3 regions of the Streptomyces sp. NPDC002870 genome follow, and region 1 is predicted to be linked to each of the others. Evidence: riboswitches for the same ligand, from Rfam matches in the RefSeq annotation. Region 1 holds a riboswitch; each other region holds the start of a gene.

Region 1 (9,820 bases):
GAACCCCGCGACCGCGTGGATCATGGTCCCGATCTGTGGAGTACTGACCGGTTGTGGACAGCGCCGTCACCCGGCACCGCGCCGGTCCCGTACACTTCTTCTGGCGATCCGGGTCACCGGGTCGACTTCGCACGCCCCGCCACCACACCCTCTTCAGGTCGGTGGCCGCGCTCCTCGGTCCCTTGTGGCACGGCGCGTCGGGGCGTCAGGACACAACCGAGAATCCAAGGAGATACGGCCATGGCCGTCGTCACGATGCGGGAGCTGCTGGAAAGCGGCGTCCACTTCGGTCACCAGACCCGTCGTTGGAACCCGAAGATGAAGCGATTCATCTTCACGGAGCGCAACGGCATCTACATCATCGACCTGCTCCAGTCGCTGTCGTACATCGACCGCGCCTACGAGTTCGTCAAGGAGACCGTCGCACACGGCGGCTCCATCATGTTCGTCGGCACCAAGAAGCAGGCCCAGGAGGCCATCGCCGAGCAGGCGACGCGCGTTGGCATGCCGTACGTCAACCAGCGTTGGCTGGGCGGCATGCTCACCAACTTCTCCACCGTCTACAAGCGCCTTCAGCGTCTGAAGGAGCTCGAGCAGATCGACTTCGAGGATGTGGCCGCGTCCGGCCTCACCAAGAAGGAGCTCCTGGTCCTCTCCCGCGAGAAGGCCAAGCTGGAGAAGACCCTTGGTGGTATCCGCGAGATGCAGAAGGTGCCCAGCGCCGTCTGGATCGTCGACACCAAGAAGGAGCACATCGCCGTCGGTGAGGCGCGCAAGCTCCACATCCCGGTCGTCGCGATCCTGGACACCAACTGCGACCCCGACGAGGTCGACTACAAGATCCCGGGCAACGACGACGCGATCCGTTCCGTCACCCTGCTCACCCGCGTGATCGCCGACGCCGTCGCCGAGGGCCTCATCGCCCGCTCCGGCGTCGCCACCGGCGACTCCAAGCCGGGCGAGAAGGCCGCCGGCGAGCCGCTCGCCGAGTGGGAGCGTGACCTCCTCGAGGGCGAGAAGAAGGCCGACTCCGACGAGACTGCCGAGGCTCCCGCCGAGGCCGAGAAGCCGGCCGAGGCCGCTGCTGAGGCTCCGGCCGCTGAGGCGCCCGCTGCCGAGGCTCCGGCTGCCGAGGCCCCGGCCGCCGAGGCTGAGAAGCCGGCCGCGGACGCCGAGCAGGCCTGACCGCACAGGTTCGGTAGTTGACGGCGGGGGGCGGTGCCACAAGCACCGGCCCCCGCCGCTCACCCGTAGATCTTCGACTTTCGACTTTCGAGAGAGAATCAAGGACATGGCGAACTACACCGCCGCTGACGTCAAGAAGCTCCGCGAGCTCACCGGCGCCGGCATGATGGACTGCAAGAAGGCGCTGGACGAGGCCGAGGGCAACGTCGACAAGGCAGTCGAGGCGCTGCGCATCAAGGGCCAGAAGGGCGTCGCCAAGCGCGAGGGCCGCTCCGCCGAGAACGGTGCCGTCGTCTCCCTGATCGCCGACGACAACACCTCGGGTGTCCTCGTCGAGCTGAAGTGCGAGACGGACTTCGTCGCCAAGGGCGACAAGTTCCAGGCAGTCGCCAATGCGCTCGCCGCCCACGTCGCCGCGACCTCCCCGGCCGACATCGAGGCGCTGCTCGCCTCCGAGATCGAGCCCGGCAAGACCGTCCAGGCGTACGTCGACGAGGCCAACGCCAACCTCGGCGAGAAGATCGTTCTGGACCGCTTCGCGCAGTTCACCGGCGGGTACGTCGCCGCGTACATGCACCGCACGATGCCCGACCTCCCGCCGCAGATCGGCGTCCTCGTCGAGCTCGACAAGGGGACCGACGAGGCCGCTGCGGTCGCCAAGGGCGTCGCGCAGCACATCGCCGCCTTCGCGCCGAAGTACCTCTCCCGCGAGGACGTCCCGGCCGACGTCGTCGAGGCCGAGCGCCGCGTCGCCGAGGAGACCACGCGCCAGGAGGGCAAGCCCGAGGCCGCCCTGCCGAAGATCGTCGAGGGTCGCCTCAACGGCTTCTTCAAGGACGCCACCCTCCTTGGCCAGCCGTACGCGCTCGACAACAAGAAGTCTGTCCAGAAGGTCCTGGACGAGGCCGGTGTCACGCTGAAGCGCTTCGCGCGCATCAAGGTCGGCATCTGACCCGTTAAGCGATCGACACGGGAGCCCGCTAGGGTTTCTTACGCAGTCACCGGTCGCGCTCGCGCCGGACGACCGCAGATCTGACGAGGAGGCCATTGCCGACAGGGATACCAGTACCCACGGCAATGGCCTTCTTCGTATGTGCACGAGGAGATCTCCATGAACAAGGGCGCGGACGCCAACCAGGCTGCCGATGACAAGAGCGACCACGACGTCAAGAAGGTCGGGCGCTTCATGCTGAAGCTGTCCGGTGAGGCCTTCGCCGGCGGTGGGGGGCTCGGTGTAGACCCCGACGTCGTACACGCAATGGCGCGCGAGATCGCCGCGGTTGTCCGCGACGGTGCTCAGATCGCGGTCGTCATCGGCGGCGGCAACTTCTTCCGCGGGGCCGAGCTGCAGCAGCGCGGCATGGACCGGGCCCGCTCCGACTACATGGGCATGCTCGGCACGGTGATGAACTGCCTCGCCCTCCAGGACTTCCTGGAGAAGGAGGGCATCGACTCCCGCGTCCAGACCGCCATCACCATGGGCCAGGTCGCGGAGCCGTATATCCCGCTGCGCGCAGTACGCCACCTGGAGAAGGGCCGCGTCGTCATCTTCGGCGCCGGTATGGGCATGCCCTACTTCTCCACCGACACCACCGCGGCGCAGCGCGCCCTGGAGATCGACGCCGAGGCCCTGCTGATGGGCAAGAACGGCGTCGACGGGGTCTACGACTCCGACCCCAAGACCAATCCCGACGCGGTGAAGTTCGACGCGCTGGAGTACGGCGAGGTGCTCTCCCGCAACCTCAAGGTCGCCGACGCCACCGCCATTACGCTCTGCCGCGACAACGCTCTTCCGATCCTCGTCTTCGAACTGCTCGCCGAGGGCAATATCGCCCGGGCCGTCAAGGGTGAGAAGATCGGCACGCTCGTGAGCGACCAGGGCACTCGGGCCTGACCCGGGGGACGACCCTCGAGGGATGGACAAAGTCCTGCCGGTCGGACACCGTGCAGGGAAGACGCGACACAGGGTTCCGCCGGCCCAGTTTGACGCCGGGCCTACTCAAGACACGCAGGAGCAAGTGGTGATCGAAGAGACCCTCCTCGAGGCCGAGGAGAAGATGGAGAAGGCCGTCCTGGTCGCCAAGGATGACTTCGCCGCGATCCGCACCGGACGTGCGCACCCGGCGATGTTCAACAAGATCGTGGCGGACTACTACGGTGCGCTGACCCCGATCAACCAGCTGGCCTCGTTCTCGGTTCCCGAGGCGCGGATGGCCGTGGTGACGCCGTTCGACAAGAGCGCGCTGCGCAACATCGAGCAGGCGATCCGCGACTCCGACCTCGGCGTCAACCCGAGCAACGACGGCAATATCATCCGGGTGGTGTTCCCGGAGCTCACGCAGGACCGCCGCAAGGAGTTCATCAAGGTCGCCAAGACCAAGGCCGAGGACTCCAAGATCTCGATCCGCTCCGTGCGCCGCAAGGCCAAGGAGACCATCGACAAGCTGATCAAGGACGGCGAGGTCGGCGAGGACGAGGGCCGCCGCGGAGAGAAGGAGCTCGACGACACCACCGCGAAGTACGTCTCGCAGGTGGACGAGCTGCTCAAGCACAAGGAAGCCGAGCTGCTCGAGGTCTGATGAACGACTCTTCCTGGGGGGCCCCGCCGAGAGCCGGTTTCTGGGGACCGCCCGACCAGGGGCCTGCCCCGGCGGGTCCCGCATACGATGAGCATGACGCACAGCAGACTCGGCCCATGCCCATCGTGCCGGACTTTCCCGACGCAGGTAGAGACGCCGAAGACCGCGACGACCGCGATCGCCGCGACGACAGCAACGACCGCGACCGGGGGGCCGCTCGGCTGGGCGGCCCCCCGTTCCGCGACGAGATTCCGCAGGAGCCCATGCCCACCCCGCCGTCGGCGGCCGAGCCGCCGCAGAAGAAACGGGCCGGCCGTGATCTGCGGGCGGCCATAGGGGTCGGCGCCGGTCTCGGCGCTGTGATCGTTGCGTCGCTCTTCATCGTCAAGGCCGTGTTCGTCGGCGTGATAGCGGTCGCCGTCGTGGTCGGGCTGTGGGAACTCACTTCGCGGCTGGAGGAGCGCAGGCAGATCAAGGCTCCGCTGGTGCCGCTCGCGGTGGGCGGCGCGGCGATGGTGGTGGCCGGCTATGTGCGCGGCGCGGAGGGCGCCTGGGTCGCCATGGCGCTCACAGCGCTGGCGGTGCTGGTCTGGCGGATGACCGAGCCTCCCGACGGCTATCTGAAGGATGTCACGGCGGGCGTCTTCGCAGCTTTCTACGTTCCTTTCCTGGCGACGTTCGTCGCGATGATGCTCACTGCGGACGACGGTCCGCAGCGGGTGCTCACCTTCCTGCTGCTGACCGTGGTCAGCGACACGGGCGCGTACGCCGTCGGCTGGCGCTTCGGCAGCCACAAGCTCGCGCCGCGCATCAGCCCCGGGAAGACCCGCGAGGGCCTGGGCGGCGCGGTGGCGTTCGCGATGGGCGCGGGTGCGTTGTGCATGCAGTTCCTCATCGAGGACGGCACCTGGTGGCAGGGTCTGCTGCTGGGCTTCGCGGTCGCGGTCAGCGCCACGCTCGGCGACCTGGGCGAGTCGATGATCAAGCGGGACCTGGGCATCAAGGACATGGGCACCCTGCTCCCGGGGCATGGCGGCATCATGGACCGGCTGGATTCCCTGCTGCCCACGGCTCCGGTGGTGTGGCTGCTGATGGTGATCTTCGTCGGATCCGGCTGACCCATCTGACCTGCACTTTTATGCATGAGGGGCTCGCTGTCCACAGGCGGCGGGCCCCTCTTCGTATCTCTGCGACACTGGTATCACCATGCCCAAGCCCGGAGAACTCACTTTCGTCGCGCCCCGCGGAGCCAAGAAGCCCCCGCGGCACCTCGCCGACCTCACGCCCGCCGAGCGCAAGGACGCCGTCGCCGCGATCGGCGAGAAGCCGTTTCGCGCCAAGCAGCTCTCGCAGCACTACTTCGCGCGGTACGCCCACGACCCCGCCCAGTGGACCGACATACCCGCCGCCGCGCGAGAGAAGCTCGCGTCCGAGCTGCTGCCCGATCTGATGTCGGTCGTACGGCACATCTCGTGCGACGACGACACCACCCGCAAGACGCTGTGGCGGCTGCACGACGGCACGCTCGTGGAGTCCGTGCTGATGCGCTACCCCGACCGGGTGACGATGTGCATCTCGTCGCAGGCCGGCTGCGGGATGAACTGCCCCTTCTGCGCGACCGGGCAGGCGGGGCTCGACCGCAATCTGTCGACCGCCGAGATCGTGCACCAGATCGTCGACGGCATGCGCGCTCTGCGAGACGGCGAGGTGCCGGGAGGCCCGACGCGGCTGTCCAACATCGTCTTCATGGGTATGGGCGAGCCGCTCGCCAACTACAAGCGGGTCGTCGGCTCCATCCGGCGCCTCACCGACCCCGAGCCTGACGGGCTCGGGCTCTCACAGCGCGGCATCACCGTGTCGACCGTCGGCCTGGTTCCCGCGATGCTGCGCTTCGCCGACGAGGGCTTCAAGTGCCGTCTCGCCGTCTCGCTGCACGCGCCGGACGATGAGCTGCGCGACACGCTCGTCCCGGTCAACACCCGCTGGAACGTACGGGAGGTGCTGGACGCCGCCTGGGAGTACGCGGAGAAGTCCGGCCGCCGTATCTCCATCGAGTACGCACTGATCAGGGACATCAACGACCAGGCGTGGCGGGGCGATCTGCTGGGCCGCCTCCTCAAGGGCAAGCGGGTCCATGTGAACCTGATCCCGCTCAACCCGACGCCTGGATCGAAGTGGACGGCCTCCCGTCCCGAGGACGAGAAGGCGTTCGTGGAGGCCATCGCGGCCCATGGCGTGCCCGTCACCGTCCGCGACACCCGTGGCCAGGAGATCGACGGAGCGTGCGGACAGCTCGCGGCATCCGAGCGGTAATCTTGGCTCGGACATTTTCATATTCCGACAGGGGAGCGCCACAGCGCTGAGAGTGCGACCGCTATGAACAAGCACAGCGGTCGCAGACCCTCTGAACCTTGCCCAGGTCATTCTGGGTAGGAAGTTCGGACACCACTCAAGCTGTTGCGCCCTGCTCACCTTGTGAGCAGGGCCGCGTCTCTTCCTGGTCACTCCAGGAGGAATCTCAGTGAGCACCACCAAGAAGCTGACGGTTACCGCCGTCGCCGCCGCTCTCGGCATATCCACCCTCGCGGCCTGCGGCGGGGAGTCCAAGGACTCCTCCTCCGGCGGCTCGAAGTCCAAGACCGTGACGCTCGTCAGCCATGACTCCTTCGCCGCCACCCCGGCCGTGCTGAAGGAGTTCACCCAGGAGACCGGCTACACGGTCAAGGTACTGAAGAGCGGTGACGCGGGTGCGGCGCTCAACAAGGAGATCCTCACCAAGGGCTCCCCGCAGGGCGATGTCTTCTTCGGCGTCGACAACACCCTGCTCTCGCGGGCGCTCGACCACGACCTGTTCACGCCGTACGTCGCCAAGGGCCTCGGCCAGGTGCCCGAAGAGGTGCAGCTCGACAAGGACAAGCACCGTGTCACGCCCGTCGACACCGGCGACATCTGCGTCAACTACGACAAGAAGTACTTCGCCGACAAGAAGCTCGCGCCCCCGCAGTCCTTCGACGACCTGATCAAGCCCGAGTACAAGAACCTCCTCGTCACCGAGAATGTCGCGACCTCGTCGCCCGGTCTCGGCTTCCTCCTCGGCAGCGTCGGCCATTACGGCGACGAAGGCTGGCAGGACTTCTGGAAGAAGCTGAAGGCCAACGGCGTCAAGGTCGTCGACGGCTGGGAGCAGGCGTACAACGAGGAGTTCTCCGGTTCGGCCGGTGGCAAGAAGGCCAAGGCGGACCGGCCGCTGGTCGTCTCGTACGCCTCCAGCCCGCCGGCCGAGGTGCTTTTCGCCGAGCCGCAGCCGACCGAGGCACCCACCGGTGTCGCGACGGGAACCTGCTTCCGCCAGACGGAGTTCGCGGGTCTTCTCGACGGCGCGAAGAACGAGGCGGGCGGCAAGGCCCTGCTGGACTTCCTGGTCTCCAAGAAGTTCCAGGAGGACATGCCGCTGAACATGTTCGTGAACCCGGTGGTCAAGGATGCGAAGCTGCCCGAGCTGTTCACCAAGTTCGGCGCGGTCGTCGACAAGCCGGAGACCGTCGCGCCCGACAAGATCGCCAAGAACCGTGAGCAGTGGGTTCAGTCGTGGTCCTCGCTCGTACTGAAGTAAGCAGGTCCGTCCGCGGGAATGCGGCGCGGCTCGGGCTGATGGCCGGGCCCGTCGCGTTCTTCGCGGTCTTCTTCGCCTACCCCGTCGTCGCGATCGTGGGCCGCGGTCTGGAGATCGACGGGGTATGGCAGTTCGGGCGGATCGGCGAGGTGCTGGGCCGCTCGGACATTCAGCAGGTGCTGTGGTTCACCACCTGGCAGGCGCTCGCCTCCACCGCGCTCACCCTGCTGATCGCGCTGCCCGGCGCGTACGTCTTCGCCCGCCTCGATTTTCCCGGGAAGCGGCTGCTGCGGGCGGTGGTCACTGTTCCGTTCGTGCTGCCGACCGTCGTCGTGGGGACGGCGTTCCTGGCGCTGCTGGGTCGCGGCGGGCTGCTCGACGAGCTGTGGGGCGTCAGGCTGGACACGACTGTCTGGGCGATCCTGCTCGCCCATGTCTTCTTCAACTACGCCGTGGTCGTACGGACCGTGGGCGGACTGTGGTCGCAACTCGACCCGCGTCAGGAGGAGGCCGCGCGAGTCCTGGGCGCCGGGCGGCTGACGGCCTGGCGACGGGTGACGCTGCCCGCGCTCGCGCCCGCCGTGGCCGCGGCGGCCCTGATCGTCTTTCTGTTCACCTTCACCTCCTTCGGTGTCGTACAGATCCTCGGCGGGCCGGGCTTGTCCACAGTTGAGGTGGAGATCTACCGGCAGACGGCTCAACTGCTGGATCTGCCCACGGCGGCGGTGCTCACACTGCTGCAGTTCGCCGCGGTCGGCGCGATCCTCGCCGTGCACGCGCGGACGGTTCGGCGGCGGGAGACAGCGCTGAAGCTGGTGGACCCGGCGCAGACCGCGCGGCGACCGCGTGGGGCGGGGCAGTGGGCGCTGCTCGGCGCGGTGCTCGCCACGATCCTGCTGCTGCTCCTGGCCCCGCTCGGCGTCCTGGTCGAGCGCTCCTTCGACGGTCCCGGCGGTTATGGCTTCGGCTACTACCGGGCGCTCGCCTCCGACGATGCGAGCGGTGGGGTGTTCCTCGTACCGCCCATCGACGCCGTGTGGAACTCGCTGCGTTACGCGCTCGTCGCGACCGCCATCGCGCTCGCCGTCGGCGGTCTCGCCGCGACCGCGCTCACCCGGAAGGCGGGCCGACTGGTGCGCGGCTTCGACGCGCTGCTGATGCTGCCGCTCGGCGTGTCCGCGGTGACCGTCGGCTTCGGGTTCCTCATCACCCTCGACAAGCCGCCGCTCGATCTGCGTGGGGCCTGGATTCTGGTGCCGCTCGCCCAGGCACTGGTCGGCGTGCCTTTCGTCGTACGCATCATGCTGCCGGTCCTGCGAGCGGTGGACGAACGACTGCGGGAGGCCGCGGCGGTGCTCGGCGCGTCCCCGCTGCGTGTGTGGCGGGAGGTGGACCTGCCGCTGGTGCGGCGGGCGCTGCTGATCGCCGCGGGGTTCGCATTCGCCGTGTCGCTCGGCGAGTTCGGGGCGACCGTCTTCATCGCCAGGCCCGACAATCCGACGCTGCCGGTGGCCGTGGCACGCCTTCTTGGCCGGCCCGGTGAGCTCAACTACGGGCAGGCGATGGCGCTGAGCACGATCTTGATGGTGGTGTGCGCGGCGGCGCTGCTGCTCCTCGAACGCATCCGAACCGACAAGACCTCCGGGGAGTTCTGATGGCCTTGCTGCGACTGGAGGGCGTGACCGTACGGTTCGGGGCGCGGACGGCGCTCGACTCGGTGGATCTGGACGTCGCCGAGCACGAGATCGTCTGTGTGCTGGGACCGAGCGGCAGCGGCAAGTCCACGCTGCTGCGGATCGTCGCCGGGCTCCAGACCGCAGACGCAGGGCGGGTGCTGCTGTCCGGCGCCGACCAGGCCGGGGTGCCGGTGCACCGCCGTGGTGTGGGCCTGATGTTCCAGGACCACCAGCTCTTCCCGCAGCGCGACGTGGGCGGCAACGTCGCCTTCGGGCTGCGGATGCACGGCAGCGGCCGGGCCGAACAGGGCCGCCGCGTCGATGAGTTGCTGGAGCTCGTCGGGCTGCCGGCCGCGCAGCGCCGGGCCGTTGCCTCGCTGTCCGGCGGGGAGCAGCAGCGAGTGGCGCTGGCCCGGGCGCTCGCGCCGGAGCCCCGGCTGCTGATGCTGGACGAGCCGCTCGGCCAGCTGGACCGCGGGCTGCGCGAGCGTCTCGTCGTCGAACTGCGCGGGCTGTTCGGACGGTTGGGCACCACCGTGCTCGCCGTCACCCACGACCAGGGTGAGGCCTTCGCGCTCGCCGACCGCGTCGTCGTCATGCGGGACGGACGGATCGCCCAGGCGGGCACGCCGCTGGAGGTCTGGGAGCGGCCCGCCTCCGAGTTCGTGGCCCGCTTCCTCGGCTTCGACAATGTGGTGGCGGCGACGGTGAGCGGCACCGCCGCCGACACGGTGTGGGGCAAGATCCCGGTGCCGGAGGGGGCGCCC
Region 2 (9,820 bases), on a different contig from region 1:
CGGGTCGGCGGCCAGGTCCGGATCCAGCCGTGCGCCGGCCAGGATGAGCTTGCGCCCTTGCGCCAGATCGCGGGCCCGGCCGACGGCCAGGAGCGCGACCAGCGCGCCCTCACGCAGCCACAGCACCGACCAGGCGGCGTCCGCCGGATTGCCCCGCCACACCCTCGTGTCGGCGGCCGGGTGATGGCCCGCGTACTGCACAAAGCGTCCGAACTGCTCGGACCAGAAGTACGGCACCGGGTCGTAGACCTCGGGCGCCTGCCCCAGTGCGCTCGCCAGGACATTGGCGGCGACCGTGCGCGGCCCGTGCAGGGCGTTGTCCCAGTGGTGCACGAGCAGCCGCTCGCCATAGCGGCCGGACGGGAAGGAGGCGCAGTCCCCGACGGCGTACACATCGGGCAGCGAGGTGCGCAGATGCTCGTCGGCGGTGATTGCGCCGTCCGGGCCCAGCTCGATGCCGGAGCCGGCGAGCCAGCGGGTGGCGGGTCGTGCGCCGATGCCGACGACCACCGCCCCGGCCCGGAGCTGCCGGCCGTCCGCGAGGATCACCGTGCCGGGCTCGACGTCGGCCACGCGCGCGTGGGTGAGCAGTTCGACGCCGTACTCCGCGTACCAGTCGGTCATCGGGGCGGCGACCTCGGCGGGCAGGGCGTACGCGAGGGGGCGGTCGGCGGCCTCGACGACGGTGACCGTGCAGCCCGCCTCGCGGGCGGCCGTCGCGAACTCCGCGCCGATCCAGCCGGCGCCGACGACCACGATGTCGTGCTGCCGTGCGAGGACGGGGCGCAGCCGGTCGGCGTCGTCGAGGGTGCGCAGCAGGTGGACGCCCGGGACACCTTCGGCGCCGGGCAGCGTGATCGGCTCCGCGCCGCTGGCGATGACGAGGACGTCGTACGGGACGACTCCCGCCTCTGTGTCCAGTTCGTGCGCCTGCGGGCGTACGCCGGTCACCTCGCAGCCCAGCCGCAGTTCGATGTCGAGCACCTCGAAGTCGAGCTCGAAGGCCGACCCCTCCGCCGTGCCGAGCAGGATCGCCTTGGAGAGGGGTGGCCTGTCGTACGGCTGGTGGGGTTCGGCGCCGATCACGGTGACCGGTCCCGCGAAGCCCTGTTCCCGCAGGGCCACGGCGGTCTGCACACCGGCCATCCCCGCGCCGACGACGACCACGCGCCGCGCGCCCTGTGCTGTCTGCTGCTCGCTCACCCGACAACCTTACGCACCTGATGGACCGTCAGGTCGCTGGCTGCTCCACAACGCTCGTCCCGCTGCCCTCCTGGGACTCCCACTCCCAGGTCTCCTCCAGGCGGACTCGCCCGTCCTCGAGCTCGACCACGGTCGAGACGCAGTGCCCGGAGGCCGTCCGGCCGTCCGTCTTCAGCTGGACGTACCGGAAGTCCAGCCGGTCGCCCTCCCGCGTCCCCACAAGGTGGCCGCGTACGACGTCGCCGCCCTCGTACTCGGCCCAGATGCGGCCGTCCCGCTCGTGGTACGTGAACCGGGTGCGGGTCCCCACCTGGCCCGGAGCCTGGTCGGCGACCGGCGAGAGTACAAGTCCGTCGAGCGACCGTGCCACAGCGGCTGCTCCCTTACTGCGAGTTGGGGGCTGGGGTTAGGGTGGCCACCGTAAGGCACTCGCGGGAGTCCGGACGCACCGGGCTGAGAGGGAGGCTGGGCGGCCTCCGACCGTACGAACCTGATCCGGGTCATGCCGGCGAAGGGAGGGGCTGGACGCCCATGTCTCGTACATCAGATGTCCTCGTGGTCGGGGGCGGAATCATCGGCCTGGTCACGGCCTGGCGTGCGGCGCAGCGCGGACTGCGCGTCGCCGTCGTCGATCCGGAGCCGGGCGGCGGGGCCGCGCAGGTCGCGGCTGGCATGCTCGCCGCCGTGACCGAGCTGCACTACGGCGAGCAGACGCTGCTCCGCCTCAGCGTGGAGTCCGCCCGGCGCTATCCGGCGTTCGTCGCCGAGCTCGAGGAGGCGAGCGGGCAGCGTGTCGGCTACCGCGCATGCGGCACGCTGGCCGTCGCCCTGGACGCCGACGACCGTGCGCACCTGCGTGAACTGCACGCCCTGCAGCGGCGCTCCGGCCTGGAGTCGGAGTGGCTGGCCGGGCGCGAATGCCGCCGTCTGGAGCCGATGCTCGCGCCGGGCGTACGCGGGGGCCTGCGGGTCGACGGCGATCACCAGGTCGATCCGCGGCGGCTGACCGCGGCGCTGGTGACGGCCTGCGAGCGGGCCGGGGTGGTCTTCCATCGCGGCTGGGTGGAGCGTCTTTCCGTGGTACGGGACCGGGCGGTCGGAGCAGTGCTGAGGGATGCCGTCGAGCTCACCGCGGACCAGATCGTCCTCGCGGGCGGCTCGCTGAGCGGCAGGCTCGGCGGTGTGCCGGTGGATGTGCTGCCTCCGGTGCGGCCGGTGAAGGGCCAGGTTCTGCGGCTCACCGTGCCGCCCGCGTACGCGCCCTTCCTCTCCCGGACCGTACGGGCCGTGGTGCGCGGCAGCCACGTCTATCTGGTGCCGCGCGAGAACGGTGAGCTGATCGTCGGGGCGACCAGCGAGGAGCTCGGCTGGGACACCACGGTCACCGCCGGCGGGGTGTACGAGCTGCTGCGCGACGCGCACGAGCTGGTGCCCGGCATCACGGAGCTGCCGCTCACCGAGACCCGCGCGGGGCTGCGCCCCGGCTCCCCGGACAACGCTCCACTGCTGGGCCCGACCGCCCTGCCCGGTCTGCATCTGGCCACCGGCCATCACCGCAACGGGGTGCTCCTCACGCCCGTGACCGGCGATGTGATGGCCGCCGTGCTGGTCACCGGCGAGCTGCCGGACGAGGCCCGCCCCTTCACACCTCGCCGCTTCTCCCCCGTGCCCCAGGAGCAGCCCGCATGAACCTCCTGAACGTCTCCGTCAACGGCGAGGCCCGTGAGCTCGCCACCGGGACCACCCTGGACACCCTGGTGGCGGACCTCACCGCCGCCCCTTCCGGGGTCGCGGCCGCGGTCAACGAAGCGGTCGTCCCGCGCAGTCAGTGGTCCGGCACCCTCCTCGACGACGGCGACCGCGTCGAGGTTCTCACCGCAGTGCAGGGAGGCTGACGGGCATGGCCGACGACCGTCTCACCATCGGCGGCAGCACGTTCAACTCCCGCCTGATCATGGGTACCGGCGGGGCGCCCAGCCTCGACGTACTCGAACGCTCCCTCGTCGCCAGCGGCACCGAACTCACCACCGTCGCGATGCGCCGCCTCGACCCGACCGTCCAGGGCTCCGTGCTGTCCGTCCTGGAGAGGCTGAACATCCGCGTCCTGCCCAATACGGCGGGCTGCTTCACGGCGGGCGAGGCCGTGCTGACCGCCCGGCTCGCGCGCGAAGCCCTCGGCACCGACTGGATCAAGCTCGAGGTCGTCGCTGACGAGCGCACCCTGCTGCCCGATCCGATCGAGCTGCTGGAGGCGGCAGAGACCCTGGTCGACGACGGCTTCACGGTCCTGCCGTACACCAATGACGATCCGGTGCTCGCCCGGAAGCTGGAGGACGCTGGCTGCGCGGCGATCATGCCTCTGGGCTCGCCGATCGGCTCCGGTCTCGGCATCCGTAATCCGCACAACTTCCAGCTGATCGTCGAGCACGCGCGCGTGCCTGTCGTTCTGGACGCCGGCGCGGGCACGGCCTCCGACGCGGCACTGGCGATGGAGCTGGGCTGCGCGGCGGTGATGCTGGCCTCTGCGGTCACCCGAGCGCAGGAGCCGGTGCTGATGGCGGAGGCGATGCGGCACGCGGTCGAGGCGGGCCGTCTGGCTCGCCGGGCGGGGCGCATCCCGCGCCGGCACTTCGCGGAGGCGTCGTCGCCGGCAGAGGGCCGCGCGGCCCTCGACCCGGAACGCCCGGCGTTCTGACCGCTGCGCGGAGCCGGTCCCCCACCGAACCGGAGCTCCGCCCCGGACCTCGCTCCTCAAACGCCGCAGAGGCTGAAATCAGCGCAGCGTCACAGCTCGGCTCCAGTACGGCCCCGGTCCCGACCCGAGGCGTCAGGGTTGTCCGCGGTGGCTCGTAGAATCACCGGCGTGGATACGACCCTCAAGGACCCCCTCGTCGGGCAGGTGCTCGACGGCCGCTACCGCGTCGACGCGCGCATCGCCGTCGGCGGTATGGCCACGGTCTACCGGGCCGTCGACACCCGCCTCGACCGGGTGCTCGCGCTCAAGGTGATGCACCCGGCCCTCGCCACCGACGCCTCCTTCGTGGAGCGCTTCATCCGCGAGGCCAAGTCCGTGGCGCGTCTCGCCCACCCCAATGTGGTGGCGGTCTTCGACCAGGGCGCCGAGGGCGCGTACGTCTATCTGGCCATGGAGTACGTCGCGGGCTGCACGCTGCGCGACGTGCTGCGCGAGCGCGGGGCGCTCCAGCCGCGGGCCGCGCTCGACATCCTGGAGCCCGTGCTGGCGGCGCTCGGCGCGGCGCACCGGGCCGGCTTCGTCCACCGGGACATGAAGCCGGAGAACGTGCTGATAGGGGACGACGGCCGGGTCAAGGTCGCCGACTTCGGTCTCGTACGGGCTGTGGGCTCGGTCACCAACACCACCGGCACGGTGCTGGGCACGGTCTCCTACCTCGCCCCCGAGCAGATCGAGTACGGCACGGCCGACACCCGCGCCGATGTGTACGCCTGCGGGGTCGTCCTCTACGAGATGCTGACCGGCGGCAAGCCGCACGCCGGAGACACCCCCGCCCAAGTGCTCTTCCAGCATCTGAACGAGGACGTTCCGTCGCCGTCCGCACTGGTCCCCGGGCTCGCCGTCGAGCTCGACGAGCTGGTCGCGAGCGCCACCGCCCGCAATCCCGACGTCCGTCCGTACGACGCGGTGGACCTGCTGGCGCAGGTCCGTGAGGCCCGTGCTCCGCTCGGCGACGAGCAGCTGGACCTGGTGCCGCCGCAGGCGCACGCCCAGGACACGGCGCAGGACAGCGGCGAGCGGGTGCACGCGGCCCCCTCCTCCGAGGACGCCACGAACGTGATCCCGCGGGTGCTCTCCCGCGAGGAGCCGGTGGTCAACCACACCACCCGGCTGGCGATGCCGCCTTCCGAGCCGCCGCACCAGCCCCAGCAGTCCCGGCGCCGGCCCATGCCCAGGCGCGGCGTCGTCGCGGTGCTGGTCGCGGTGTTCCTGGCGCTCGGCATAGGTGCGGGCGTCTGGTACATCAACTCCGGGCAGTTCACCCGTGTCCCCGCCCTCATCGGCAAGACCGAGAAGGACGCGAGGCAGGAGCTGAAGAGCGCCGGGCTCGATGTGAAGAAGGTCAGGTACGACTTCAGCGAGACGGTCAAGCGCGGCACGGTCATCAACAGCGACCCCGCGATCAATGAGCGTATCCGCGGCAACGGCTCGGTGGTCATCATCGTCTCGCGCGGCCCGGAGATCGTCCGGGTCCCCGACGTCAAGGGCCAGCCGCTCGCCACGGCGGAGCGCGAGCTGAGGAAGCTCCGTCTGGCGCCGGGAGTGGTCACCAAGGCGTTCAGCGACGAGATCGACCAGGGCTCGGTGATCAGCACGGACCCGGAGGCCGGGGCCGGGCGCAGCCCCGATTCCGCGGTCGCCCTCGTCGTCAGCAAGGGCTCCCCGATCGACGTACCGGGCGTGACCGGCGAGACCGTGGAGGACGCCACCAGCGCGCTCAAGGACGCCGGGTTCAAGGTCAAGGTCGCCCCGGAGCGGATCAACTCCCCCGAGGAAGCGGGCTCTGTCGCCAAGCAGTCGGCGGCCGAGGGCGCGAAGCTGGCCCGCGGCGACACCATCACGCTGACGGTCTCCAAGGGACCGCGGATGATCGAGGTCCCCGATGTGGTCGGGGACAAGGTCGACGCCGCCACCGGCGCGCTGGAGTCCGCGGGCTTCCAGGTCAAGGTCGAGAAGAACTTCCCCTTCCTCGGCGACACCGTCGAGAGCCAGTCCGTCGTCGGCGGCGCTCAGGCTCCCGAGGGCAGCACGATCACCATCAAGACCAAGGGACTGTAGTTCAGATGCGCAACCCCGTCGGCGGCCATGTCCCCGTGGCCGGCGGCCTCGCCAGGACCGGTCTCGCCTACGCCCGTGAGCTGGAGGCGGAGACCGTCCAGGTCTTCGTGGCCAATCCGCGTGGCTGGGCGACGCCCGCCGGAAGCCCGGTGCAGGACGAGCAGTTCCGCGCCGAGTGCGCAGCCGACGGGATATCTGCGTACGTCCACGCCCCGTATCTGATCAACTTCGGCTCGCACACCGAGGCGACCGCCGAGAGCTCCGTGGAGTCCTTGCGGCACTCGCTGCGCCGTGGCCGGGAGATCGGCGCGCTGGGCGTGGTCGTGCACACCGGCTCGGCGACCGGCGGCCGGACCCGCGAGGTGGCGCTGGCGCAGGTGCGGGAGCGGATGCTGCCGCTGCTCGACGAGCTGACGCACGAGGACGACCCGTTCCTGCTGCTGGAGTCGACGGCAGGCCAGGGCTTCTCGCTCTGCTCCAGGACCTGGGACTTCGGTCCGTACTTCGAGGCGCTCGACGCCCACCCCAAGCTGGGCGTCTGCCTGGACACCTGCCACATCTTCGCCGCGGGACACGATCTGACCGGGCCGCACGGGATGGCACAGACTCTGGATGTACTGGTGGAGACGGTCGGCGAAGGGCGGCTGAAGCTGATCCACGCCAACGACTCCAAGGATGTGGTCGGCGCCCACAAGGACCGCCACGCGAACATCGGCGCCGGCCACATCGGCGAGGAGCCGTTCCGGGCGCTGATGCAGCATCCGGCGACCGAAGGCGTACCGCTGATCATCGAGACACCCGGCGGCAAGGAAGGGCACGCGGCGGATGTGGCGCGGTTGAAGAAGCTCCGCTGAACAGGGGGGGATACCCCTGGGGGGTATACGGTTTCTATTGTCGGCAGGAACCGCTACCTGGATTTGGGGGCTCTCTCATGCAGCACGACGCTCACGCCCAGCACACACACCATGAGCACCACAGGCAGCAGGGCCCCGTCAGCTGGTCGATGGCCGCCCAGGCCACGCTGCACTGCCTCACCGGCTGCGCCATCGGCGAGGTGCTCGGCATGGTCATCGGCACCGCGCTGGGCTGGGAGAACATGCCGACGATGATCCTCGCGATCGTGCTGGCCTTCTTCTTCGGCTACTCGTTCACCCTGCGCGGAGTCCTCAAGGCCGGCGTCGGCCTCAGGACCGCCGTTCGGGTCGCCCTCGCCGCCGACACCCTCTCCATCGCCGTCATGGAGATTATCGACAACGGAGTGATCGCCCTGTGGCCCGGCGCAATGGACGCCCACCTCGCTGACGCGATGTTCTGGTGGGTCCTGGCGATCGCCCTCGTCGCCGCCTTCCTGATCACCACACCCGTCAACAAGTGGATGATCGGCCGCGGCAAGGGCCATGCGGTGGTCCACCAGTACCACCACTGAACCCCCGGGAGCTCCAGGGGTCAGAGTTCCGGGCCGTCCCCCGGCTCCTCCTGATATGAGTAGCGCTGCTCACGCCACGGGTCGCCGAGATTGTGATAGCCGCGCTCCTCCCAGAAGCCTCGGCGGTCGGCGCTCATGTACTCCACGCCGCGGACCCACTTGGGCCCCTTCCAGGCGTACAGATGCGGGACGACGAGACGCAGCGGAAAGCCGTGCTCGGCGGTGAGCAGTTCACCGTCCTTGTGGGTCGCGAAGATCGTGCGGTCCGAGACGAAGTCGGAGAGCCGCAGGTTGGCGCTGAATCCGTACTCGGCCCAGACCATGACATGGGTGACGTTCGCCGCGGGCGGCGCGAGGTCCACGACCGTACGGGCGGGCACACCGCCCCATTCGGCCCCCAGCATGCTGAACTTCGTCACGCAGTGCAGATCGGCGACGACCGTCGAGAAGGGCAGCTCCGAGAACTCCTCGTGGTTCCAGCAGCGCTTGTCGCCGTCCGCCGTGGCGCCGAAAACCCTGAACTCCCAGCGGTCCGGCTTGAACTTGGGTACAGGCCCGTAATGGGTGACCGGCCAGCCACGCTGCAGCCGCTGCCCCGGCGGAAGCTCGGACCCCTCTGATGCGCGGTATTCCCGGCTCTCCGGCTGACCCATGCCTTCAATGGTGACAGACCGGGAGGGGTGGTCATGACCAGGTCTGGCCCGATTCGGGCAACTCCTACTAAGCATGCACTTACTGGACGCTCCCCGGTCGCAGTGCGAGGATGCGCGCACCTGCCAAAGTCACACGCGCGCGGAAGGAGCCTCTGCGATGCAGGGCGACCCCGAGGTCATCGAGTTTCTCAATGAGCAGTTGACCGCCGAATTGACCGCGATCAATCAGTACTTCCTGCACGCGAAGATGCAGGAGAACTTCGGCTGGACGAAGCTCGCCAAGTACACCCGGTCCGAGTCGTTCGACGAGATGAAGCACGCGGAGCTGCTGACCGACCGGATCCTCTTCCTTGAGGGCTTGCCGAACTACCAGCGCCTGTTCCATGTGCGCATCGGCCAGACGGTCACCGAGATGTTCCAGGCCGACCGGCAGGTCGAGGTGGAGGCGATCGACCGCCTCCGGCGCGGAATCGAGGTGATGCGCGCCAAGGGCGACATCACGTCCGCGAACATCTTCGAGTCGATCCTGGCGGACGAGGAGCACCACATCGACTATCTCGACACCCAGCTGGAGCTGGTGGAGAAGCTCGGTGAGGCGCTGTACATCGCGCAGCTGATCGAGCAGCCGGACAGCTAGGCCATAGCGCTACCGCCTGTCCACAGCCCGAGGGCTAGGCCGCTTCGCCGAGCTCGGTTCCGGCGCGGCCGGAATCGGGGTCCGTGGCCAGCACGGCGGCGGCGTTGCCCTGCTCGAGCAGCTCGCGGCGGGGGCAGGCGTCACGACCGAGAAGCCCCTGGATACGGCGTACACACGATCCGCAGTCGGTTCCGGCCTTGGAGACCGACGCTATCTGGCGGGGAGTGCAGGCACCGGCGTCCGCGTGTTCCTTCACCTGCTTCTCGGTGATGCCGAAGCATGAGCAGACGTACACGCGGTTCACCTCCCGGACGGGATTGACAGGTGGGCACCCTCCCCGATGATCGGTGAGGCTAACCTAACCTTACCCGGCGGACCCGGTGCGTAAAAGCCCCGGAATCGACGATGGGGCGCGGATCACATCGATCCGCGCCCCGTCGTCGTTGATCCGTCACTACTGGTCGCGGTACATCTCGGCGACCAGGAAGGCCAGGTCCAGCGACTGGCTGCGGTTCAGGCGCGGGTCGCAGGCCGTCTCGTAGCGCTGGTGCAGATCGTCGACGAAGATCTCGTCGCCGCCGCCCACGCACTCGGTGACATCGTCACCGGTGAGCTCGACATGGATGCCGCCCGGGTGCGTGCCGAGCGCCTTGTGGACCTCGAAGAAGCCCTTGACCTCGTCGAGCACGTCGTCGAAGCGGCGGGTCTTGTGACCGGATGCCGCCTCGAAGGTGTTGCCGTGCATCGGGTCGGTCACCCAGGCCACCGTGGCGCCGGAGGCGGTGACCTTCTCGACCAGCTCGGGGAGCTTGTCGCGGACCTTGTCAGCGCCCATGCGGACGACGAAGGTCAGCCGGCCCGGCTCGCGGTCCGGGTCGAGCCTGTCGATGTACTGCAGCGCGTCGTCGACCGTGGTCGTCGGGCCGAGCTTCACACCGATCGGGTTGCGGATCCGCGAGGCGAACTCGATGTGCGCCCCGTCCAGCTGGCGGGTGCGCTCGCCGATCCAGACCATGTGGCCGGAGGTGTTGTACAGCTGGCCGGTCCGTGAGTCGGTGCGGGTCAGCGCGCCCTCGTAGTCGAGCAGC
Region 3 (9,820 bases), on a different contig from region 1:
CTTCTTGCGCGCCAGATGGAAGGCGGCGATACCGACCATGAAGGCGCCGCCGACGAGGAAGGCGGCCGTCATGGTGTGGAAGAACTGGGTGAGCGCGGTGTTCTGGGTCAGCACGTGCCAGAAGTCGGTGAGCTCGGCCCGCCCGCGCTCCTCGTTGATCCGGTAGCCGACGGGGTGCTGCATCCAGGAGTTGGCGGCCAGGATGAAGTACGCGGAGAGGATGGTGCCGATCGACACCATCCATATGCAGGCCAGATGGATCTTCTTCGGCAGCTTGTCCCAGCCGAAGATCCACAGCCCGATGAAGGTGGACTCGAAGAAGAACGCGATCAGCGCCTCGAAGGCGAGCGGGGCGCCGAAGACGTCACCGACGAAGCGCGAATAGTCGGACCAGTTCATACCGAACTGGAACTCCTGGACGATGCCGGTGACGACACCCATGGCGATGTTGATCAGGAAGAGCTTGCCCCAGAACTTCGTGGCCCTGAGGTACTTCTCCTTCCCCGTCCGCACCCAGGCTGTCTCCAGGCCGGCTGTGAGCGCGGCGAGCGAGATCGTCAGGGGGACGAAGAGGAAGTGGTAGACGGTGGTGATGCCGAACTGCCATCGCGCCAGGGTTTCCGGCGCCAGAGCCAGGTCCACGTCGTCTTCTCCTTACATCGCCATGGTCACAGCGGCGGTCCGCCCCTTTAATCCGTCCGATCCCGGGATGATCAGGGCGCGCTTGTGAACGCGTTCACATTCACAAGCATTATGGCTCATGCGAAATTCGTACCTTCGAGCGGGGTGCCTCTTCCGGGGAACGGTCGCCTTCCGGACCGGGCGGCGGTCCGCTCCGGCGACCCGGTCCGGGTGGAAACAGTCGAGGCCTTGAGCGGCCGGGACCGGCTAGAGCTCCTTGCGGAACGCCTCGGCAGTGTGCAGGAAGATGTCGTTGGCCTCGGTCTCCCCGATGGTGACCCGTACACCTTCACCCGCGAACGGCCGCACCACGACGCCGGCCTTCTCGCAGGCCGCCGCGAAATCGACCGTACGGTGGCCGAGCCGCAGCCAGACGAAGTTCGCCTGGGTCTCGGGCACGGTCCAGCCCTGCTCGACGAGCCCCTCGTACACCCGCGTGCGCTCGGCAACCAGCGAGCCGACCCGGCCCAGCAGCTCGTCCTCGGCACACAGCGAGGCGACCGCCGCGTCCTGCGCGAGCTGGCTGACGCCGAAGGGAACCGCGGTCTTGCGCAGCGCGGCGGCCACCGGCTCATGGGCGATCGCGAACCCGACCCGCAGCCCTGCCAGGCCGTAGGCCTTGGAGAAGGTGCGCAGCACCGCCACGTTGGGGCGGTGGCGGTAGATCTCGATGCCGTCCGGGACATCGGCGTCGCGGATGAACTCGCGGTAGGCCTCGTCCAGCACCACGAGGACATCCGACGGCACCCGGTCCAGGAACCGCTCCAGCTCCGCCCGGCGCACCACCGTGCCGGTCGGGTTGTTGGGGTTGCAGACGAAGATCAGCCGGGTCCGGTCGGTGATGGCGTCGGCCATCGCATCCAGATCGTGCACGTCACCGGGGGTAAGCGGCACCTGCACCGGCTTTGCCCCGCTGATCCGGGTGATGATCGGGTACGCCTCGAAGGACCGCCAGGCATAGATGACCTCGTCGCCGGGGCCCGAAGTGGACTGCAGCAGCGACTGCGCGACGCCCACCGAGCCGGTGCCGGTGGCCAGGTGGGTCACGGGCACCCCGAAGCGGTCAGCCAGCTCGTTCATCAGGCCGGTGCAGGCCATGTCGGGGTAGCGGTTGAAACCCTGCGCCGCGGCGATCACTCTCTCCATCACACCCGGCAGCGGCGGATACGGGTTCTCGTTGGACGACAGTTTGTACGCGACCGGGCCGCCTGCAGCGGCGGGCTTGCCCGGCTTGTAGGTGGGAATGCCGTCCAGCTCGGCGCGCAGCTTGGGGCTCGTCTCGCTCACCGCAGGTCCTCCTCGTGCCATCAGTTGCTATCAGCAGCTTCGAATACTCCTCACCTTATGAGGATTCCCGGCTGCTGCGAACGGCAGCGGCCGGGAAAGGGGGGAGCGCCCTCTCCCGTGGCGCGCGCCGGTAGCTCACTCCGTGGCGCGCATCGCCCGTAGTAGTGAGTTGAGACCTCTTCGCAACATCGACCATTCGAGAGGTCTATGCGTCTCCACGCCCGAGACGATATGGGATGATCGCTCAAGTCCCTTGGTTTCCAAGGCAGTTGATGGCAAACGATCATGCAGAAACGTGCCTGTCAACGAGTGAATATGCGCACGGCTCAACCGCCCACGCGAGCCCTACTATCGGCTCGCCATGACAGCAGCAGGGAAGCACCAGGTGAGCCGGACGGAGACATCCCGCCGGGGCAGCAGGCGGAGTCGGGCGGGCATCCGAGACGTTGCCGCCGCAGCCGGAGTCTCCATCACGACTGTCTCAGACGCACTCAACGGCAAGGGCCGGCTCCCGGACGCCACCCGCCGACATGTCCGCGAGGTCGCCGACCGGCTGGGCTACCGGCCCTCCGCGGCGGCCCGAACGCTCCGTACGGGAAAGTCGGGCTTGATCGGCCTGACCGTGACCACGTACGGGGATGAACCTTTCACCTTCACAGAATTCGCCTACTTCGCCGAAATGGCGAGAGCCGCGACCTCCGCCGCGCTGGCCCGCGGCTACGCCCTCGTCATTCTCCCCGCCACCTCACGCCATGACGTCTGGTCGAACGTCGCCCTCGACGGCACCGTCGTCATCGACCCCTCCGACCACGACCCCGTCGTCACCGAGCTTGTCCGCCAGGGCCTCCCCGTCGTCTCCGACGGCCGCCCGGCCGGCACGCTCCCGGTCACCGCCTGGGTCGACAACGACCACGAAACCGCCGTACTCGATCTGCTCGACCATCTCGCCGCCGCCGGCGCCCGCCGGATCGGCCTGCTCACCGGCACCACCACGGACACCTACACTCGCCTGTCCACCACCGCGTATCTGAACTGGTGCGAGCGCGTGGGCCAGGACCCCGTCTACGAGTCCTACCCCGCCCACGACCCGTGCGCCGGCGCCGTCGCGGCCGACCGGCTGCTCGCCCGCCCGGACAGGCCCGACGCCGTCTACGGACTCTTCGACCCCAACGGCACCGATCTCCTCGCCGCCGCCCGGCGGTACGGACTGCGAGTCCCCGACGATCTGCTGCTCATCTGCTGCAGTGAGTCGACCGTGTACGCCACCACCGAGCCGCCCATCACCACGCTCTCGCTCAAACCACGCAGAATCGGCACTGCGGTCGTCCAGCTCCTCATCGACGCCATCGAGGGAATCGACGAAGACCGGCCGGTCGAACAGGTGATACCGACCGAACTGATCGTCCGGACGTCCTCGCAGCGCCGCCCTTCGCGGACGACTGTCAGCCCCCCGCGATCCCCTTCATCGGACTAGACCTTCCCAAACAGGACGAAACAACCGGCGAACCAGGGGTGCATCCGGATTCACCACCCCTGGTGCGTCACACAGCGCGGAGCTCATTCCTATGATGGGCGCACGACACCGCGGACCACCCCGACCAGGCTGGGCCGAGAGGTGAACGGCGGCGCGACGGTGTGGAGGGGTCGATGACTCAGGGGGCCGGTCAAGGACCCGTGGTGCGGACAGCGACATTGCGCGACTTCCGCGTTCCGCCGTACGCGCAGGTTCCCGTGCAGTCGCAGGAGCAGGCGCCGTCGCACGAGCAAGTGCCGTCGCACGAGCAGGCGCCGTCGTACACGCGGCCGACGCGGCAGTCCACCGAGTCCGACCACCCCGGCAACGCCGTCCCGGAGGGCGATGAGCCGGACGGCTACACCCCCACCGAGCGCGATCTTCCGGTGATCGGCCGCGGCGGGCCGGGCGACACCGTCCAGGTGCAGATCACAACGGACGAGACGCCCACCCCAGAAGGCCTCGGCCCGCTCTACGTCGTCGGCGACGTCCACGGCTATCTCGACGAACTCGTCGAGGCCCTGGCCCAGCAGGGCCTCATCGACGCCGACGGCCACTGGGCCGCGGGCCATGCCCGCCTCTGGTTCCTCGGCGACTTCACCGACCGCGGCCCCGACGGCATCGGCGTCATCGACCTCGTCATGCGGCTCTCCGCCGAGGCCGCGGCCGCCGGCGGCTACTGCAAGGCCCTGATGGGCAATCACGAACTGCTGCTGCTCGGCGCCAAGCGATTCGGCGACACTCCCGTCAACTCCGGTGCCGGCACCGCCACCTTCCAGGCCGCCTGGCTCCTCAACGGCGGTCAGAAGACCGACATGGACCGGCTGCAGGACGTCCATCTGCAGTGGATGGCACGCCTCGACGCGGTGATCGAGGAGGACGAGCATCTGCTGATGCACTCCGACACCACCGCCTATCTCGAGTACGGCGACACCATCGAGGACGTCAACGACACCGTCCACGCGATCCTCACCCGCAATGACGCCGACGAGTGCTGGGACCTGTTCCGCAAGTTCACCAAGCGCTTCGCCTTCCGCGACGACGAGGGGCCGCAGGCCGTACGCGAACTGCTCACCACCTACGGCGGCCACCGCGTCGTGCACGGCCACAGCCCCATTCCGTATCTGCTGGGCGAAGTGGGCACCGAGGACGGCGAGGACGGCACGCGCCCGGTCGTCGAGGGCCCGCATGTGTACGCGGACGGGCTCGCGATCGCCATGGACGGCGGTGTGACCATGGCCGGAAAGCTCCTTGTCGTCCAGCTTCCGCTGCCCAACTGATCCGAGCCCGACAGGCGATTTACTCAAACCCCCTGTCACCCCGTGCCGTAACCGCTCTACCATCGGCTTATCCGTAGCAGGCTCTCCTCCGTTTCTGCCCAACCGCCCGGTCGATGCGGGCAATCCGGCCCTACGGAGCATCGGGGGATGCACATGAACAGCGCTCCGCACCTGCAGACCGAGGACCGCGCCGAATACGAACGCATCCTCGACGACGCACTGCGCAACGCCCATGACCGTCCGGATCTCGCTGCCGTTGGGCAGCGCCTGAACACCGAACAGCTGCGCACGATGGCCCTGAACGCGACGGCAATGATCACCGCCGCCGCCGCTGGCGAGTACGAGCACTACACAAAGATCCGCGAGGAGATGAGAAGCCCCGCGGCCGGCGCCTCCATGCACAACTCCGTGCTTTCGCCCGCCGTCGGCGAGGCCTCCGAACGCGGCGCGGGAATCGCCGCCGTCATAGCCGTGCTCGCCCCGGTGCTCGCCGGGACGGCCGCGGTGATCTTCCTGCTGGTCGGCTACATCCTGAAGATGCTCAGCCCCACGCCGTCGTTCGCGGATGCCCTGGTGTCCGCGGGCTGGTTCTTCGGGGCTCTCACGGCGGCCGCCATTCTGGTCGCCGCGATCGGGCTGCTGCTCACCGCCCTGCGCAACGGCGCGACGCAAGTCCCGGCCGAGGAGTCGACGGGCGAGCTGCCCGACGAGGTGTCCCGGGCCAAGGAGGCCTGGCGGCACGCCCTGCTGGAGCGCGGCCTGCTGCCCTTCCTGCGGGCAGCGCTGGCGGACCCCAGCGCCGACCCGACCTCCGCGGACCCGCCGCGCCATGTGAGCCGTATCCCCAAGATCGGCTACAGCGGCCCGGACTACTCGAGCCCGAGCGAGGGCTCGACGGCGGGACAGCGGCCCACCTTCACCAGCCCGGACTTCACCAGCCCGGAATTCGGCGGCCCCGAGCACCAGCCGGAGTGAGCCCCGGTCGGCGCTCGTGGCCGCACGTCATCGCGGGATCACGCCGCCATCACTCCGGCATCACTCCGCGATTGGCAGATAGACGCGGTTGCCGGCGGCGGCGAACTCCTTGGACTTCTCCGCCATGCCGTCCTCGATCTCCTGCTGGGACTGCGGAGACTGCTCGGTCTGCTCGGTCTGCTGCGAGCCCCCGTGCTGCCGCCGGATGTCCTGCGAGATCTTCATGCTGCAGAACTTCGGGCCGCACATCGAGCAGAAGTGCGCGGTCTTCGCCGGCTCCGCCGGGAGCGTCTCGTCGTGGAACTCCCGTGCCGTGTCCGGGTCGAGGGCCAGGTTGAACTGGTCCTCCCACCGGAACTCGAAGCGGGCGTCGGACAGCGCGTCGTCCCACTCCTGCGCACCCGGGTGCCCCTTGGCGAGATCCGCCGCATGCGCAGCGATCTTGTAGGTGATGACGCCGGTCTTCACGTCGTCACGGTTGGGCAGGCCCAGGTGCTCCTTGGGCGTGACGTAGCAGAGCATCGCCGTGCCCCACCAGGCGATCATCGCCGCCCCGATGCCAGAGGTGATGTGGTCATACGCCGGGGCCACGTCCGTGGTGAGCGGGCCGAGCGTATAGAAGGGGGCCTCCTCGCAGATCTCCTGCTGGAGGTCGATGTTCTCCTTGATCTTGTGCATGGGGACGTGACCGGGTCCTTCGATCATCGTCTGCACATTGAAACGCTTGGCGATGGAGTTGAGTTCCCCGAGCGTGCGCAACTCAGCGAACTGCGCCTCGTCGTTGGCGTCCGCGATCGAGCCGGGCCGCAGCCCGTCGCCGAGGGAGTACGTCACGTCGTACGAGGCGAGGATCTCGCAGAGCTCCTCGAAGTTCTCGTACAGGAACGACTCCTTGTGGTGCGCCAGGCACCAGGCCGCCATGATCGAGCCGCCGCGCGAGACGATGCCGGTCTTGCGGCGGGCCGTCAGCGGCACGTACCGCAGCAGCACGCCCGCGTGGACCGTCATGTAGTCGACACCCTGCTCGGCCTGCTCGATGACCGTGTCCTTGTAGACCTCCCAGGTCAGCTCCTCGGCCTTGCCGTCGACCTTCTCGAGCGCCTGGTAGAGCGGCACGGTGCCGATCGGCACGGGGGAGTTGCGCAGCACCCACTCCCGGGTGGTGTGGATGTTGCGGCCGGTGGAGAGGTCCATGACCGTGTCCGCGCCCCAACGCGTCGCCCAGGTCATCTTCTCGACCTCCTCCTCGATGGAGGAGGTGACGGCGGAGTTGCCGATGTTGGCGTTGACCTTCACCAGGAACCGCTTGCCGATGATCATCGGCTCGATCTCCGGGTGGTTGACGTTGGCGGGCAGGACGGCCCGGCCCGCCGCGATCTCCTCGCGTACCACCTCTGGGGAGACGTTCTCGCGGATCGCGACGTACTCCATCTCCGGAGTGATCTCGCCACGGCGGGCGTACGCGAGCTGCGTCACCGCCTGTCCGGCCCGGCCCCGTCGGGGCTGGCGCGGGCGGCCCGGGAAGACCGCGTCGAGGTTGCGCAGGCCGCCCCTCGGCGAGGTGTGCTTGATTCCGTCGTCCTCGGGGCGGACCGGGCGGCCCGCGTACTCCTCGGTGTCGCCGCGGCCGATGATCCAGTTCTCCCGCAGCGGGGGCAGGCCGCGGCGGACGTCGGTTTCGACGGTGGGGTCGGTGTACGGCCCGGACGTGTCGTACAGCGTCACGTCCTTGCCGTTGGTGAGGTGCACCTGGCGGACCGGCACCCGGAGGTCGGGGCGTGAGCCCTCGACGTATCCCTTGTGCCAGCCGATGGACTTCCCGCCCTCGTCGTTCTGATTCGAGGCAGGCGTGCGTGCGTCCGATACGGTCATGAGACCTACTCCCTACGCCGGCATTACCCGGTAACAGGTTCGGCGGTCGACGCAGCGGCTTCCGTAATCGGCGTACTGGCTTCAGCCAGTCGGCGAATGCGGAGGTCAGCGTCCTCTCAGCCCGGTGCTCCGAGCTCCCGCGTGTGCAAAGGTGACACCACGCTAGCGTCATTTCTGGCGCGCTGAACAGAGGGCCCCCGTCGTTCTTGCGATGATCGGTCTGTGACCTACTCGCCGCCCCCTTCGCCGCAGACGCCCGAACCCCACGGCCACTCGCACAGCCATGGGCCCGCCGCGCCTGTCTCGCAGCATCTCCGCAAGGTCATCGCCGCGGTGCTGATTCCCTTCGCCGCCGCGGTCGTCGTGGGCCTTCTCGTCCTCTGGCCGGGCGGCGCGCCCGGCCATGAGCGCAGCGGTGTCGGTTTCGACCGGCAGACCGAGCAGGGCAGGGTGGTGCAGGTCGACAAGGTCAACTGCAAGGACGTGAACGCCGCGCAGGTCCCGCCGACCGGCGATACCTCCACGCCCGAGGGGCGCGAAGCGGTCAATGCCCAGCAGGGCAGCTGCGAGAAGGCGACGATCGAGGTCACCAGCGGCAAGGACAAGGGCCGTAAGTTCATCGAGATCGTCCAGCCGGACGCGCCGCGGCAGTTGGACAAGGGCCAGGGGGTGGTGGTCGCGTACGCCCCCGACGCGCCGCGTGACCTGCAGTACTCCGTGACCGATGTGGACCGTGAGCTCCCGATGGCGCTGCTGGCCGGGATCTTCGCGCTCGCGGTGGTGCTGGTGGGACGGATGAAAGGCGTGATGGCGCTGGTCGCGCTGGCCATCTCGTTCGCCGTACTGACCCTGTTCATCCTGCCCGCGATCCTGCAGGGCTCGAATCCGCTGATCGTCGCGGTGATCGGGGCGAGCGCCATCATGCTGGTCTCGCTCTATCTGTGCCACGGCTTCACCGCCCGCACCTCGGTCGCGGTCCTCGGCACGTTGATCTCGCTGCTGCTGACCGGGCTGCTCGGCTCGCTCTTCATCGGCTGGGCGAGCCTGACCGGCAACACCGACGACAACACCGGTCTGATTCACGGTCTGTATCCGAACATCGACATGAGCGGTCTGCTGCTGGCCGGCGTCATCATCGGATCGCTCGGCGTGCTCGACGATGTGACGGTGACCCAGACCTCAGCGGTCTGGGAACTGCGTCAGGCTGACCCGAACATGGGCCCGCGGGCACTGTACCGGGCCGGGATCAGAATCGGCCGGGACCACATCGCTTCCGTCGTCAACACACTCGTACTCGCTTACGCGGGTGCGGCGTTGCCGCTACTGCTGCTCTTCTCGATCGCGCAGAGCAGTGTGGGGACGGTGGCCAACAGCGAGCTGGTGGCGGAGGAGATCGTACGGACCCTGGTGGGGTCGATCGGGCTTGTCGCCTCGGTGCCGGTGACCACCGCGCTCGCGGCCCTGGTGGTCACCGCCGACCGGCCCGGAAACGCAGCGGCCGACGAATCACCGGCCCGGAGTGGATCGCCCGTCCGGGGCGGCAGGGGCCGCCGCCGCAAGAAGTAGCGGCGTCGACTGCTCAGCCGGCGTTCTCCTCTGCGAGGATGCGCCCGAGCTCCACGTCCAGATTGTCCTCGAAGTCGGCGAGCGTACGCTCCTGCCCCAGCGGCACCAGCTTGTCGGTGCGGTCGAGGAAGGCCACGAGCGGCGCCGCGCTCACCCGGAACAGCGCCCGGTCGCTGCCGACCTGGAGCCGGATGGCGACGTCGGACAACCCCTGGGGACCACTCGGAGCGATGCGCACATCACCGTCCCCGCTCGGCACATTGATGCCGTCCAGCAGCAACTCGCGCCCGAAAGCCCAGGTCACAGGGGCATCGCCGGGCAGGTGGAAGGTCATCCACACGGCGTACGGATCCCCCGTCTCGTACCGGAGCTCCACCGGGATCCGGAAAGAGAGCTCCTCGGAGACATGGAAACTCATCAGGACCTCGGCCTGGACCGACTCGCGCATCATGTACCCCGCAGTGGATGAAGCCGTGTGAAGAACTCAGCTGAGAACGGCCAGGAATATCCCGATGGCCTCTTGACGCAATCTTCCTGTAAGTGACCAGGAGATCACAAGGAGTGATTTTTCAGATACTGATAGAGACCGCTATGGAGCCGAGGAGCCCTCCGATGGCGTCGCAGCTGCTCGACCGCCGGAAGCAAC

The links. A riboswitch is a leader RNA that binds a small molecule or an ion and turns the genes downstream of it on or off. The one in region 1 is predicted to bind thiamine pyrophosphate.
Region 2: another riboswitch for thiamine pyrophosphate. It lies ahead of thiO (glycine oxidase ThiO); the one in region 1 lies ahead of ACFYWY_RS15910 (thiamine ABC transporter substrate binding subunit).
Region 3: another riboswitch for thiamine pyrophosphate. It lies ahead of thiC (phosphomethylpyrimidine synthase ThiC); the one in region 1 lies ahead of ACFYWY_RS15910 (thiamine ABC transporter substrate binding subunit).

Annotation. Positions count from the first base shown of each region.
Region 1 is NZ_JBIAPW010000011.1:8,301-18,120, reverse strand. It holds gene rpsB (30S ribosomal protein S2) at 241-1,185, shown strand; gene tsf (translation elongation factor Ts) at 1,292-2,137, shown strand; gene pyrH (UMP kinase) at 2,297-3,079, shown strand; gene frr (ribosome recycling factor) at 3,207-3,764, shown strand; gene ACFYWY_RS15920 (phosphatidate cytidylyltransferase) at 3,764-4,882, shown strand; gene rlmN (23S rRNA (adenine(2503)-C(2))-methyltransferase RlmN) at 4,971-6,077, shown strand; TPP riboswitch at 6,097-6,218, shown strand; gene ACFYWY_RS15910 (thiamine ABC transporter substrate binding subunit) at 6,286-7,377, shown strand; gene ACFYWY_RS15905 (ABC transporter permease) at 7,416-9,032, shown strand; gene ACFYWY_RS15900 (ABC transporter ATP-binding protein) at 9,032-9,820, shown strand, end outside.
Region 2 is NZ_JBIAPW010000001.1:499,723-509,542, reverse strand. It holds gene ACFYWY_RS02295 (NAD(P)/FAD-dependent oxidoreductase) at 1-1,146, opposite strand, end outside; gene ACFYWY_RS02290 (hypothetical protein) at 1,232-1,573, opposite strand; TPP riboswitch at 1,625-1,737, shown strand; gene thiO (glycine oxidase ThiO) at 1,735-2,892, shown strand; gene thiS (sulfur carrier protein ThiS) at 2,889-3,098, shown strand; gene ACFYWY_RS02275 (thiazole synthase) at 3,104-3,898, shown strand; gene pknB (Stk1 family PASTA domain-containing Ser/Thr kinase) at 4,067-6,016, shown strand; gene ACFYWY_RS02265 (deoxyribonuclease IV) at 6,022-6,870, shown strand; gene ACFYWY_RS02260 (DUF4396 domain-containing protein) at 6,948-7,442, shown strand; gene ACFYWY_RS02255 (sulfite oxidase-like oxidoreductase) at 7,463-8,095, opposite strand; gene bfr (bacterioferritin) at 8,253-8,732, shown strand; gene ACFYWY_RS02245 (bacterioferritin-associated ferredoxin) at 8,767-9,036, opposite strand; gene ACFYWY_RS02240 (class II 3-deoxy-7-phosphoheptulonate synthase) at 9,187-9,820, opposite strand, start outside.
Region 3 is NZ_JBIAPW010000003.1:190,555-200,374, reverse strand. It holds gene ACFYWY_RS05500 (cytochrome ubiquinol oxidase subunit I) at 1-642, opposite strand, end outside; gene hisC (histidinol-phosphate transaminase) at 889-1,968, opposite strand; gene ACFYWY_RS05490 (LacI family DNA-binding transcriptional regulator) at 2,330-3,442, shown strand; gene ACFYWY_RS05485 (metallophosphoesterase) at 3,616-4,761, shown strand; gene ACFYWY_RS05480 (hypothetical protein) at 4,909-5,736, shown strand; gene thiC (phosphomethylpyrimidine synthase ThiC) at 5,797-7,608, opposite strand; TPP riboswitch at 7,601-7,759, opposite strand; gene ACFYWY_RS05470 (YibE/F family protein) at 7,831-9,174, shown strand; gene ACFYWY_RS05465 (SsgA family sporulation/cell division regulator) at 9,188-9,622, opposite strand; partial or broken gene ACFYWY_RS05460 (helix-turn-helix domain-containing protein) at 9,744-9,820, opposite strand, start outside.